4 regions of the Pseudomonas sp. MF7453 genome follow, and region 1 is predicted to be linked to each of the others. Evidence: predicted binding sites of a transcription regulator. Region 1 holds the regulator's gene; each other region holds the start of a gene.
What was found. Region 1 encodes sigma-54, which starts transcription at its own class of promoters, with help from an activator protein. Its sites were predicted from a motif close to ANTGGCATNNANNTTGCTNT; they were not measured.
Positions count from the first base shown of each region.

Region 2: the regulator sigma-54 is predicted to act here: its motif matches at 1,810-1,829, upstream of JFT63_RS17155 (CmpA/NrtA family ABC transporter substrate-binding protein).
Region 3: the regulator sigma-54 is predicted to act here: its motif matches at 1,855-1,874, upstream of glnA (type I glutamate--ammonia ligase).
Region 4: the regulator sigma-54 is predicted to act here: its motif matches at 1,959-1,978, upstream of JFT63_RS00250 (flagellar hook-length control protein FliK).

Region 1 is NZ_JAEKCN010000008.1:71,809-75,031, forward strand. It holds gene lptA (lipopolysaccharide transport periplasmic protein LptA) at 1-403, shown strand, start outside; gene lptB (LPS export ABC transporter ATP-binding protein) at 403-1,128, shown strand; gene JFT63_RS14190 (RNA polymerase factor sigma-54) at 1,313-2,806, shown strand; gene hpf (ribosome hibernation-promoting factor, HPF/YfiA family) at 2,882-3,187, shown strand; gene ptsN (PTS IIA-like nitrogen regulatory protein PtsN) at 3,198-3,223, shown strand, end outside.
Region 2 is NZ_JAEKCN010000010.1:138,727-141,949, reverse strand. It holds gene JFT63_RS17175 (transglycosylase SLT domain-containing protein) at 1-22, opposite strand, end outside; gene JFT63_RS17170 (winged helix-turn-helix domain-containing protein) at 15-398, opposite strand; gene JFT63_RS17165 (FliM/FliN family flagellar motor switch protein) at 564-779, opposite strand; gene JFT63_RS17160 (secretin N-terminal domain-containing protein) at 795-1,706, opposite strand; gene JFT63_RS17155 (CmpA/NrtA family ABC transporter substrate-binding protein) at 1,954-3,153, shown strand; gene JFT63_RS17150 (ANTAR domain-containing response regulator) at 3,167-3,223, shown strand, end outside.
Region 3 is NZ_JAEKCN010000012.1:38,353-41,575, reverse strand. It holds gene typA (translational GTPase TypA) at 1-46, opposite strand, end outside; gene thiI (tRNA uracil 4-sulfurtransferase ThiI) at 186-1,640, opposite strand; gene glnA (type I glutamate--ammonia ligase) at 1,975-3,223, shown strand, end outside.
Region 4 is NZ_JAEKCN010000001.1:52,749-55,971, reverse strand. It holds gene fliL (flagellar basal body-associated protein FliL) at 1-386, opposite strand, end outside; gene JFT63_RS00250 (flagellar hook-length control protein FliK) at 597-1,910, opposite strand; gene JFT63_RS00245 (Hpt domain-containing protein) at 2,073-2,426, opposite strand; gene JFT63_RS00240 (SpoIIE family protein phosphatase) at 2,457-3,223, opposite strand, start outside.

The DNA.
Region 1 (3,223 bases):
CAAGCAAGGTGTAGCCACCTACACCGGCGGTGTGATCATTACCCAGGGCTCGATGAAGATTACCGGTAATACGGTGACCCTGACGCGCACCCAGGCCGGCGATATCGATGTCGTAACCTCAGTGGGCAACCTGGCTTACTTCGAACAGAAGCAAAAGGCAGAAGATCCAGGCCCGATGAAAGGCTACGGCAAGACCATTCAATACCATGCCCAGCAGAATCGCATCGTCCTGATCGACCAGGCCAAAGTGCTCAGCGCCGACGGCAACTCGACCGAAGGCGAGAAAATCGTCTACAACACCAAGACCCAGGTCGCTCAGGCCGGTCGCGCCAATGGCAACAAGGTCACCGCACCTCGTCCACGCATCGACATGGTTATCCAGCCGAAGAAGAAGGCCGAGTAATGGCGACCCTGAAAGCCCAGCACCTGGCCAAGGCCTATAAAAGCCGTCAGGTGGTACGTGATGTCAGCCTGTCGATCGACAGCGGCCAGATCGTCGGTTTGCTCGGCCCCAACGGTGCCGGCAAGACCACCTGCTTCTATATGATTGTCGGGCTGGTCCAGGCCGATCAGGGTCGCGTATTGATCGACGACCTGGACGTCAGCCACCAGCCCATGCACGGTCGTGCACGCGCCGGTATCGGCTATCTTCCCCAGGAAGCATCGATCTTCCGCAAACTGTCGGTGGCCGACAACATCATGGCGATCCTCGAGACCCGCAAGGAACTCGACCGCGACGGCCGCCGCAAAGAGCTGGAAAGCCTGTTGCAGGAGTTCCACATCAACCACATTCGCGACAACCTCGGCATGAGCTTGTCCGGTGGTGAGCGCCGCCGCGTGGAAATCGCCCGCGCCCTGGCCACCGCACCGAAGTTCATCCTGCTGGATGAACCGTTTGCCGGTGTTGACCCGATTTCGGTGGGCGATATCAAGCAGATCATTCACCACCTCAAGGCCAAGGGCATTGGTGTGCTGATCACCGACCACAACGTCCGTGAGACGCTGGATATCTGTGAAACCGCCTATATCGTCAACGATGGCCAGTTGATTGCTGAAGGCGACGCCGAGACCATCCTGGCCAATGAGCTGGTCAAGGAAGTTTACCTGGGTCACGAGTTCCGCCTGTAGACGAAGTGATATCGCGCCTTTTGCCGGAGCGCGCAGGAGTCAATAGAAACCTTGGTTTTTTTATTGTTACCGCGCTCTAGGCAAAGGCCCTGATATCAGGCATATAATTTGCTTATGTTTGGCGCTCACGCGCCCTGTCGTGGATGGCGCATTGCGCCGGCGAATAAGGTGTTAAGCCCCTGCCATGAAACCATCGCTAGTCCTGAGAATGGGCCAGCAGCTGACGATGACACCGCAGCTGCAACAGGCCATCCGCCTGCTCCAATTGTCGACCCTGGACCTGCAGCAGGAAATCCAGGAGGCCCTGGAGTCCAATCCGATGCTCGAACGCCAGGAAGAAGGCGACGACTTCGACAATGCCGACCCGCTGGCCGACAACATCGAGCAAAAACCCAACCCCGACGTGCAGGAACCCTCCTACCAGGAAACCGCCCCTACAGTGGACAACCTGGAAGAAGGCGAATGGAACGAACGCATTCCCAACGAGCTTCCCGTGGATACCGCATGGGAAGACGTGTACCAGACCAGCGCAAGCAGCCTGCCGAGCAATGATGATGACGAGTGGGACTTCACCACCCGCACTTCGGCCGGCGAGAGCCTGCAGAGCCACTTGCTGTGGCAACTCAACCTGGCGCCGATGTCGGACACTGATCGCCTGATCGCGGTTACGCTGATCGATTGCATCAATAACCAGGGTTACCTGGACGAAACCCTCGACGAGATCCTCGAAGCCTTCGACCCGGAGCTGGACATCGAGCTGGACGAGATTGAAGCCGTCCTGCACCGCATCCAGCAATTCGAGCCCGCCGGCATCGGCGCCCGCACGCTCAGTGAGTGCCTCTTGCTGCAACTGCGCCAACTGCCGGCCAAGACGCCCTGGCTCACAGAGGCCCAGCGCCTGGTCAGCGACTACATCGATCTGCTGGGCAGCCGCGACTACAGCCAGTTGATGCGCCGCATGAAGCTCAAGGAAGACGACTTGCGCCAGGTCATTGAGCTGGTGCAGAGCCTCAACCCGCGCCCGGGCTCGCAGATTGAATCCAGCGAAGCCGAATACGTGGTTCCCGACGTGATCGTGCGCAAGGACAACGAGCGCTGGCTGGTGGAGTTGAACCAGGAGTCGGTGCCACGCCTGCGGGTCAACCCGCAATATGCAGGCTTTGTGCGCCGCGCCGATACCAGCGCCGACAACACCTTCATGCGCAACCAGTTGCAGGAAGCGCGGTGGTTCATCAAGAGCCTGCAAAGCCGCAACGAAACCCTGATGAAAGTCGCTACCCAAATTGTCGAGCACCAGCGCGGCTTCCTGGAATACGGCGACGAAGCCATGAAGCCTTTGGTGTTGCACGATATCGCCGAAGCAGTCGGCATGCATGAATCGACGATTTCACGGGTGACCACGCAAAAGTTCATGCATACCCCGCGCGGTATTTATGAGCTGAAATACTTTTTTTCCAGCCACGTCAGCACCTCCGAAGGCGGCGAATGCTCGTCCACGGCGATCCGCGCGATCATCAAAAAACTGGTTGCCGCGGAAAATCAGAAAAAGCCGTTGAGTGACAGCAAGATCGCTGGTTTACTGGAGGCACAAGGCATTCAGGTCGCCCGTCGAACCGTCGCCAAGTACCGCGAGTCTCTTGGTATCGCGCCTTCCAGCGAGCGCAAGCGGTTGATGTGACAGGCGGGCCACAGCGTTCCAGTGGCGGGTATTCCCACCCGCCGCTTTATGCACTGGCAACGAAGGAGAAGCTGTATGCAAGTCAACATCAGTGGACACCATGTAGAAGTCACTCCTCCACTGCGCGACTATGTCGAGCAGAAGCTGAGGAAACTTGAAGGCCATTTCGACAAGATCACCAACGTGCAGGTCATCATGAAGGTCGACAAGCTTCAGCAGAAAATCGAAGCGACCCTCCAGATCCCCGGTGGCGAAGTGGTTGCCAATGCAGAGCATGAAGACATGTATGCGTCGATTGACTTGCTCACCGACAAGCTCGACCGCCAACTCAAAAAGCATAAGGAAAAGAATCTGAGCCTGCTCCAAGGCACAGGTCGTTAACTCTCCCCCCATGATCCGACTTGAAACCATCCTGAC
Region 2 (3,223 bases), on a different contig from region 1:
CCCTGCTCCACACCTTAAACATTGCTGGCCTGACCACACACAGAGCACACATGCATGACGCCTTGCGGTGGTTGCCCCACCCGCACCGGGCACGTAAAGCGATAGCCCTTGCCGTAAATCGTCTTGATAAACCCTTTGTCGGCCTTCAAATGTTTGCGCAGGGAATAGATACAGCGCGTCAGTGACTCATCGGCCACCTCTCCCCGGGGCCAGGCCAGCTCCAGCAGGCGATCCTTGGTCATCAGCGCGCCACCGGAGGCCAGCAGCAATCGCAGCACATGCCACTCCTTGGGCGGCAACTGAATATCCGCATCGCCCCCCGTCAACCGGCCATCGCCATGCAAGGTCCAGCGAGCGAAGACCAGGGAGGTCGTCGATTCATCAATCGCGACGGCCATACGCACCTCTGCTTTGGACTACCGACATTCAAATCCTTACTTTCCGTACCGGCTCACCTGCCAATCTCACGACTATAAAAAACCGGCCGACGGCTCGCGCTAGGACAAAGCCCATTCGATCGCCTTTTTTGGGCCGCTTTCGGTCAGATAATTCTCCTGACGTACCTATTTGGGTAGCCATTCCTGATACGTCTCCTGCAACTCAACGCCCAGCCGATCCTCCAGTTGCACCAGCTCACCCAACGCCATCAGTTGCCCATTGACCCGTACCTCCACACAGCGAGTCGCCCCTGGATCCAGGGGCAGCACCTTCCCCGGTGCGAACGCAGCCAACCGCTTGCGGCTGATCAGTTGCTCCTGCAGCAATATTTCCAGGTGCATGGACAAACGCCTTTTTCATGGGGAAAACTCACGATCCGTGCGCAGGAAGGCACGTTGCACACGCTCATGTTGTGCTGCGGTCAACTGCGCCGGTTCGGCCGGTGGCGGTAAAGGGTCAGGGCCTGACAAAACGGCATTCTGCGCCGCGGCCATATCCAGCTCTGCCACCAGTTTTTCGATAAGGCTCACCTGGGCTGGTTGGCCCTTGATCAACACGCTGTTGGTATCCGAATAAGCCACCAGCACCAGGCTGCCGTCGGCCAATTGGCCTTTCTGCTCACGGGATAGCCGGGCCTGGATCATCGAAGCCATACCCGGGACGCGGACCTTATGGGCACCCGCTCCTTGCTGGCGATCCTCCACGGCGGCATTCATCACCTGAACAACCCCGAATGCCGTCGCGTCTTCGGCCCGCTTGCGGCGTGGCTGGTCCATCAGTTTGGCCAGCCGCAAGACATGATCGACATAGCTCGGTGGCCCGTCGACGTAGAAGGTACGCGCCCCACTCTCCCGCAATGGGTAGCGCGGCTCATCCAGCCCGGCACGCCGCATGATGCCGCGCAGCCGATTGACCGAGATATGCCGCAGCACGACCGCAGAGCTACGCCCCTCATCGGCGGTATAGAGATGCACCACTTGCCCGCTGCGGTGCCAGATCAAATCTTCCTGCTCAGCGAGGATTTCCAAAACCCGCTGCGGCGCGGCGAAGTCGAAGGTTCCGCTGATGCGCCTGCGCGCCACCGCACCGCTGGTGACCACAGGCAGGCCCAATGGCCCCGACAGCGCGGTAAAGAAAGTATGCAGGCCTTCATCCTGTGCCAGGTACGCCTGGCCCCAGGCTACGCGGCTGCCCAGCAACAGGGCGGCACACAGTAGCCCGCAGTGCAGCCAGCGGCAGTTCATGGGTTTCGGGGAGTCAGTGTGCACCGTGGGCATACCTGGGCGGTGTGGCTTGAAGAAGCGGCCATACTGCGAGGCACTGGAGCTTCAATCATGATCGAAAGTTGACGGCAGACTGCACCACGCCACCCGTGGCATGTGCCTTGCTTCGCACTTCGTATCAGGCTCGCACCAAAGGCGGCGCGGGCCTACGGACAAAGGCGTCGTTACCCTGCAATGGCCCGTCATGCCAAACAGGGAAACGACGCCTTTTTTTCAGAAAAGGCAGGTACCGATGAACGATCCGCTGGCTTGGGTAAACGGCAGCGATGCCCCGGAAAAGAGCAGCCTTGACCTGGGGTTCATGGCCCTGACCGATTGCGCTTCGCTGGTGGTCGCTGCCACCCAGGGCTTTGCCCAGCCCTACGGCCTCACATTGAATCTCAAGCGCCAATCATCCTGGGCCAACCTGCGCGACAAGCTGGTCAGCGGCGAGCTGGACGCCGCACACGGCCTGTACGGGCTGATCTATGCCGTGCACCTTGGCATCGGCGGCGTTGCACCTACCGACATGGCCGTCCTGATGGGCCTCAACCAGAACGGCCAGAGCCTTAACCTGTCCCACGGTCTGCAACAGCAGGGCGTGGTCACTCCTGAGGCGCTGGAACGCCACGTGCACCAAAGCCGGACAAAACTGACCTTCGCCCAAACGTTCCCCACGGGTACCCACGCCATGTGGCTGTATTACTGGCTGGCGAGCCAAGGCATTCATCCATTGCAGGATGTGAACAGCGTGGTGGTGCCGCCGCCGCAAATGGTGGCCCACCTGCAGGCCGGACGCATCGACGGTTTTTGTGTCGGCGAGCCCTGGAGCGCCAGCGCGGTGCAACAGCATCAAGGTTTTACCCTGGCGACCACCCAGGCGATCTGGCCCAATCACCCGGAAAAGGTCCTGGGCTGCACCCAAGCGTTCGTCGACGCGTACCCCAATACCGCGCGTATATTGGTCATGGCGATCCTTGAGGCCAGCCGGTTTATCGAACAGAGCACTGAAAACCGCCGCTCCACCGCGCAGTTGCTCAGCGCCCGCGACTACCTCGACGCCCCGTTGGACTGCATCGAGCCGCGCCTGATGGGTTACTACGACGACGGCTTGGGTAACCAGTGGCAGGATCCCCATGCACTGCGCTTTTTCGCTGGTGGTGAGGTGAATGTGCCCTACCTCAGCGACGGCATGTGGTTCATGACCCAGTTCCGGCGTTGGGGCTTGTTGCGTGAAGACCCTGACTACCTCGGCGTCGCCTGCCAGGTTCAGCAATTGGCGCTGTATCGCCAGGCCGCCGATGCGCTGGGCCTCAGCGTTGGCGACTCGCCGATGCGCAGCAGCCAATTGATCGACGGCAAAATATGGGACGGCTCCGACCCCGCCGGTTACGCCCGCAGCTTCCGCCTCAATGCCCTGGCCGATGACAACCACCGTCAAGCGCTGCGCTGACAGGAGCTCAATGATGCTACGAATCCTGTTGATCAATGACACCCCGCGCAAGGTCGGGCGCCTCAAAGCC
Region 3 (3,223 bases), on a different contig from region 1:
GGTCAACGTGAGCAATGATGGCGATGTTACGTAGATTTTCGATCACTTGTGTATCTCGATCAGAGGATTCGGTGTGCTGACAGGTCGTGGCAGCGATTAACAGTAGAGTCAGGCCTTGCCGTTACAGCTTGACGGCAGAGTCGGGGGGCCGGTGACGCAGGCCACAGGCAAACAGCCCCGGGCTCTTAGCTCGGTCGATAAACGCGCACATTGGCATGCCCCTCACTGAGCAAATGGTGGGCATGCAGGCGACTCATCACGCCTTTGTCGCAATACAACAGGTACTGACGGCTGTTATCCAGTTCCTTGAAACGCGCGTTCAGTGCGTAGAACGGCAGCGTTTGCACGTCGATGCCAGCGATTTCCAGCGGCTCATCCTCAGCGGCATCCGGGTGACGGATGTCGATGACGATCTGGCCGGCCAGGGCTTCGCTGACTTCTTCGATTTTTACATCCTGGCCCAATTCGTCGATCACCCGATCGATTGGGACCAGCTTGGCGTTCTCGAGCGCACGCTCCAGAATCGCCATGTCGAATTCTTTCTCTTCATGCTCCACACGGTGACGCTTGGCGTGGGTCTTGGGGTTCACCGAGATGACCCCGCAGTACTCAGGCATGTGCTTGGCAAAGTCGGCGGTGCCGATTTGCTCTGCCAGGTCGATGATGTCCTGCTTGTGGCTGGCGATCAGCGGGCGTAGCACCAGCTTCTCGGTCACGCAGTCGATGATCGACAGGTTCGGCAGCGTCTGGCTGGACACTTGGGAAATCGCCTCACCGGTCACCAGGGCGTCGATCTGCAATTGATCGGCGATTCGGGACGCGGCGCGCAACATCATACGCTTCAATACCACGCCCATATGACTGTTATCGACTTTGCCGAGAATTTCGCCCAGCACTTCCTCGAACGGCACGCTTACAAATAGCACGCGCTGGGAGCTGCCGTACTTCTTCCAGATAAAGTGCGCAACTTCCATCACGCCCAATTCGTGTGCACGCCCGCCCAGGTTAAAGAAGCAGAAGTGGCTCATCAGGCCGCGGCGCATGATCTGGTAGGCCGCCACCGTGGAATCGAAACCGCCGGACATCAATACCAGGGTCTGTTCCAGGGCGCCCAGCGGGTAGCCGCCGATGCTGTTGTGCTGGCTGTGGATCACAAACAACCGTTGGTCGCGAATTTCCATGCGCACTTCAATTTGCGGCGCTTTAAGGGAAATTCCAGCGGCGCCGCACTCGCGACGCAGCTTGCTGCCGACGTATTTTTCGACATCCATGGAGCTGAAGGTGTGCTTGCCGGCACGCTTGCAGCGCACCGAAAAAATCTTGCCTTCAAGCGCACTGCCGTAGTGCTGCTTGCACTTTTCGGTGATGTCGTCGAAGTCGCCCAGCGGGTACTCATCCACCTGCAGGAAATGCGCGATACCCGGCATGCAGCTCAGGCGCTCGGTCATGTCCTTCAAGGCTTTGGCGTCGGTAATGCGGGTTTCCAGCTCGAGGTTGTCCCACACGCCGTTCACCACCACAGCCGGGTCCAGGTCACGGAGCACGGCACGGATGTTCTTGGCCAACTGACGGATGAAACGCGTCCGTACCGGTCGGCTTTTGATGGTGATCTCGGGGAAGACTTTAACGATTAATTTCATGGAAACAGCGCGCGCCGGGCCTGCTGAAAAAGGGGGGCGCGGATTATAGCGGAAATCGCTCAAGGTTTAACCAGTTAATATGCATCGAACGCGCAACGCACCAAAACGGGTCATTTATGTAAATTAACGCTACATTGCAGTGCGCTATTTACCGCGCTTTGGCCGTTTGCACCGCAATAGGGGCCATTTTGAGGCAAAAAGACCATATTGGCGCACTGGCATGTAATTTGCTCTCTTGTGAGGCAGGTTGCCTTGGCGGAGTATCCGCGCCGGCATCACCCACATTCTAAGGGCTAACTCCACTACCCAAGCCCGAAGCCACCCGGAGGACACCATGTCGAAGTCGGTTCAACTCATCAAAGATCATGACGTTAAATGGATTGATCTGCGCTTCACGGACACAAAAGGCACTCAGCACCACGTGACCATGCCGGCTCGCGACGCGCTGGATGATGCTTTCTTCGAAGAAGGCAAAATGTTCGACGGTTCCTCCATCGCCGGCTGGAAAGGCATTGAAGCTTCCGACATGATCCTGATGCCGGAGGACAGCACTGCCGTGCTGGACCCGTTCACCGAAGAGCCGACCCTGATCCTGGTCTGCGACGTGATTGAGCCGTCGACCATGCAAGGCTACGACCGCGACCCACGTGCGATCGCCAAGCGTGCCGAGGAATACCTGAAGTCCACCGGTATTGGTGACACTGTATTCGTGGGCCCGGAGCCAGAGTTCTTCATCTTTGACCAGGTGAAGTTCAAGTCCGACATCTCCGGTTCCATGTTCAAGATCTACTCCGAGCAAGGCTCGTGGATGTCCGACCAGGACGTGGAAGGCGGCAACCATGGCCACCGTCCAGGTATCAAAGGCGGCTACTTCCCGGTTCCACCGTTTGACCACGACCACGAAATCCGTACCTCCATGTGCAACGCCATGGAAGACATGGGCCTGGTCATCGAAGTGCATCACCACGAAGTGGCGACTGCCGGCCAGAACGAAATCGGTGTGAAGTTCAACACCCTGGTGGCCAAGGCTGACGAAGTTCAGACCCTGAAGTACTGCGTACACAACACTGCCGTTGCTTACGGCCGTACCGCTACCTTCATGCCCAAGCCTCTGTACGGCGATAACGGTTCGGGTATGCACGTTCACCTGTCCATCGCCAAAGAAGGCAAGAACACCTTCGCGGGTGAAGGTTATGCCGGCCTGTCCGACACCGCCCTGTACTTCATCGGCGGCATCATCAAGCACGGTAAGGCTTTGAACGGCTTCACCAACCCGTCCACCAACTCCTACAAGCGTCTGGTGCCAGGTTTCGAAGCGCCGGTGATGCTGGCCTACTCGGCACGCAACCGTTCGGCCTCGATCCGTATTCCTTACGTGTCCAGCCCGCGCGCTCGCCGTATCGAAGCTCGCTTCCCGGACCCGGCAGCCAACCCATACCTGGCCTTCGCTGCCCTGGTGATGGCTGGCCTGGACGGTATCCAGAACAAGATCCACCCTGGCGACGCCGCCGACAAAAACTTGTACGACCTGCCGCCTGAAGAGGCCAAAGAGATCCCACAAGTGTGCGGCAGCCTGAAAGAAG
Region 4 (3,223 bases), on a different contig from region 1:
ACTGGGGTGGCCAGGCTGTCGAAGCTCTGCCCCGAGAACAGCATCACCAGGTTGTTGCGGATCACCGGCATATGCACTTTGAGGGCATCCAGGTCCGCCTGGTTGCGCGCCAGCAAGGTAATGCTCACTTGCAGGTAGCGCTGACGACCGTTGACGTTGTAATTGGCAACAAACGCCGGGAGCATCTGCTCGAAGATTGCCGGTTGCTTGACGTTAGTGGCGGTTTCGGCGGCGGGCGCCGGTGTGCTTGCACTGCGGTGCATGATGTACCAGGTGCCGCCAATCGAGGCACCGATAGCCAAAAGCAGGCCCAGCACAATCAACAGGATCAGCTTGAGCTTGCCTTTGCCTGCGGGGGGAGTTGCTGCGTCGTCGCTCTTCGCCATGCCAATAATCCGTCACTATTCGGGGATTCATAGATCTACGGGAAGGCAAGAGCAAGTGTTATGCCAGAGTTGGCCGAGGCGAAGGCAACCTAAATCAAATGTGGGAGCTGGCTTGCCTGCGATGGCGGTGGGTCAATGCACATGTGTGTCACTGATACACCGCCATCGCAGGCAAGCCAGCTCCCCCACTGACCGGGTTTGGACAGGACGTCAGGCGTAGTAGTCGACAGCGCTGGAGCCGATCACAGTCTGGGTCACCGGCGCGATTGCTTCGGCCACCTCCACCTGGCTGCCGCTGTCGCCACCACGTCCACCGTTGCCGCTGGCGCTCACGCCACGGGTGTGGGCCTGTTGTTGCTGCTGTTCCTGGCCTCGGGACTGGTCGGAGACGTTGACATCCACCTGCCCCATTCCCTGCTGGGCAAACATTTCACGCAGGCGGCCAGACTGGCTTTCCAGCGCTTCGCGCACCACCGCATGGCCGCTCATGAAATTGACCTGGGCTTGCTGGTCTGCCGTCATGTTGACCTTGATATCCAGACGCCCCAGCTCAGCCGGTTGCAACTGAATCTCGGCCGACTTGAGGTTGGCGCTGGAGAGGTACATCACGCGGTTGACCACCTCTTCGGTCCAGCCGCTCTGATGCATGGCCAGCGGCGCGTTGGCAACCGGCGGCAAGGCGTTGGCGGTTTTGGGCGTGGCGGCCTGGGTCAGCGCGGCGAGGCGGTTGGCGAAGTCGTCCACGCGGGTGTCACTGTTGGCGTTTTTGAGGTCCTTGAGGCCGTCATCGATCAACGCGCCGAAGGCCTTGTCGCCACCCTGGTCGGTGCTGTCCTTGGTGGCTTGCTGGTCGACCATCGTGGCCAGGCCGGCGGCAAAGTTCTGCGCGGCGGTCGGTTGATCCGTAGGGGCGGCGGCGCTTTTCTGCGGCGCCTGGCTGCTGGCCGACACGTGACCACCCTGCTCCATCGCCAGGCGCACAGCCGGCATGGCATCCAGGGGGTCGGCCTCTGGGTCGAAGGCAGGCTGTTGGGCCTCATCGACCACGGCAACCAGCGGCAGGGCCTTGGCGTCCTCATCAATAACCGCCGACGCTTGTACGGGCACCGCCACCGGCGTTACCGCAGCGATCACTGCGGGGTCGACAACAGGGTCTACCGCAGTTGGCTGCGCCAGGGCCGGATCGCCGGGTTTATCGCCCTCGGCGTCCGCGCTGGCATCGGGCTTGGCCGACGGCTTGGCAGGCAAGGGATTGCCGCTATCGGCAACCGCCGGCTTGCTGGCGGCAGGCTTGTCGCTGCCGGCAGCCGGTTTGGCGCCGGTATCGGAAGGCTTGTCACGCGTGACTTTATTGGGGGTCTCGTCACCCTTCAACGTCGGCTTGGAGCCTTGGTTGGCGAACACTTGCGCAAAGCCTGCGCCCTTGTCTCGCGGGGCTGCAGCCGCTACCGGCGGGTTGGCGGCCGGCGCGGAAGGCTTGGCCGCAGGGGCAGCCTGAAGGAGCGAATTAGGGGCGACTGGCATGGGTAAGGTTCTCCACTGCATGGGGTCGGGGATGCAGTCTGTGGAGATAGAGCAAGAGTCGGGCCAGGTTTGCAAAGTACCTGGAATATCAGATTCAAAGTAGGAGTGAGCTTGCTCGCGAAGCACCCAAAGGCAGTGCATTTACCCAGAAAGCACGCGTTATCATTGACGTTTTTCGCGAGCAAGCTCGCTCCTACACTCGTACAGCGGCTTGACCAGCGCAAACTCATGATCAATCTGATCAACCAGCGCGCCCAGGTCCGACGCAGCCTCAACGGCCTCGGTCTCCAGAAGCTGACACAACTGCGCCAACCGCACCGCCCCAAGGTTGCCGCTGCTGCCTTTGAAGCTATGGGCAATGCGCCCCAACGCCTTGGCGTCAGCCCCGGCCTTACGCAATTCTTCGACACGTTTTTGCGAGTCATCGAGGAAGGTGTCGAGCAACGTCGGGTACTCGCTCTCCATGACTTCCTGCAAGTCCGACAACACGTCGGGGTCCAGATGAATCTCAGCCACTTGCTCGCTCCTTGATCAAGAATCGGCGGATTATGCCAGAGCTTCCCAGCAAAACTCTACGCAGACACGGCGCCCGCCTTCAGACCAGCGTACAACGCTGCTTAGTTGACGCACCAGGTTCAAGCCTCGCCCAGACAGACGGTCAATATCCAGGGGCCTTGCCAGCTCCTGCTCGACGTCAAAACCCGGCCCGCTGTCTTCGACACACAAGGTCAACTTGCCGCCCCTGTCGGTCGGTACCACCTGCACATCCACGCGCACGTACCCACTGCTCAGCTGCGCCAGACGCTCATTGCGCTGATGATAATACTGCGCAAAACCTTGCGCATCGCGCTTGAGCCGTGAGTCCAGGCCCAGCACACCATGCTCCAGGGCGTTGGAATACAACTCGGCCATCACGCTGTAGAGCGACCCGCTCTGCTCACGCAGCCCATGGATCTCCAGCAGCAGTTGCAGCAGGTACGGCAACGGGTTGTAGCGCTGCAGCGTCTGAGCGCGAAACTCGAAACTCACCGACCAATCCAGCGGGCATGACTGGCCGCTGTCGGCATACATCGGCTCGGCCACCCGCGGCGCCTGGCCGGACAGCAGGGTGATCTCAACCATGCTGACATCATCACGCGCGCGCCCGCGAAACGCCGCCAGCGCCTGCTCGATATCCTCAAATAGACGGTCGGGCTCGCGGTTGGCGGCGAACACTTGCTGCAAGCGCTCGGCACCGAACAGTTGATCATTGGCGTCAGCAGTATCCAGCACGCCATCGGAGAGCAGGAACACCCGGTCGCCCAGGGCCATGG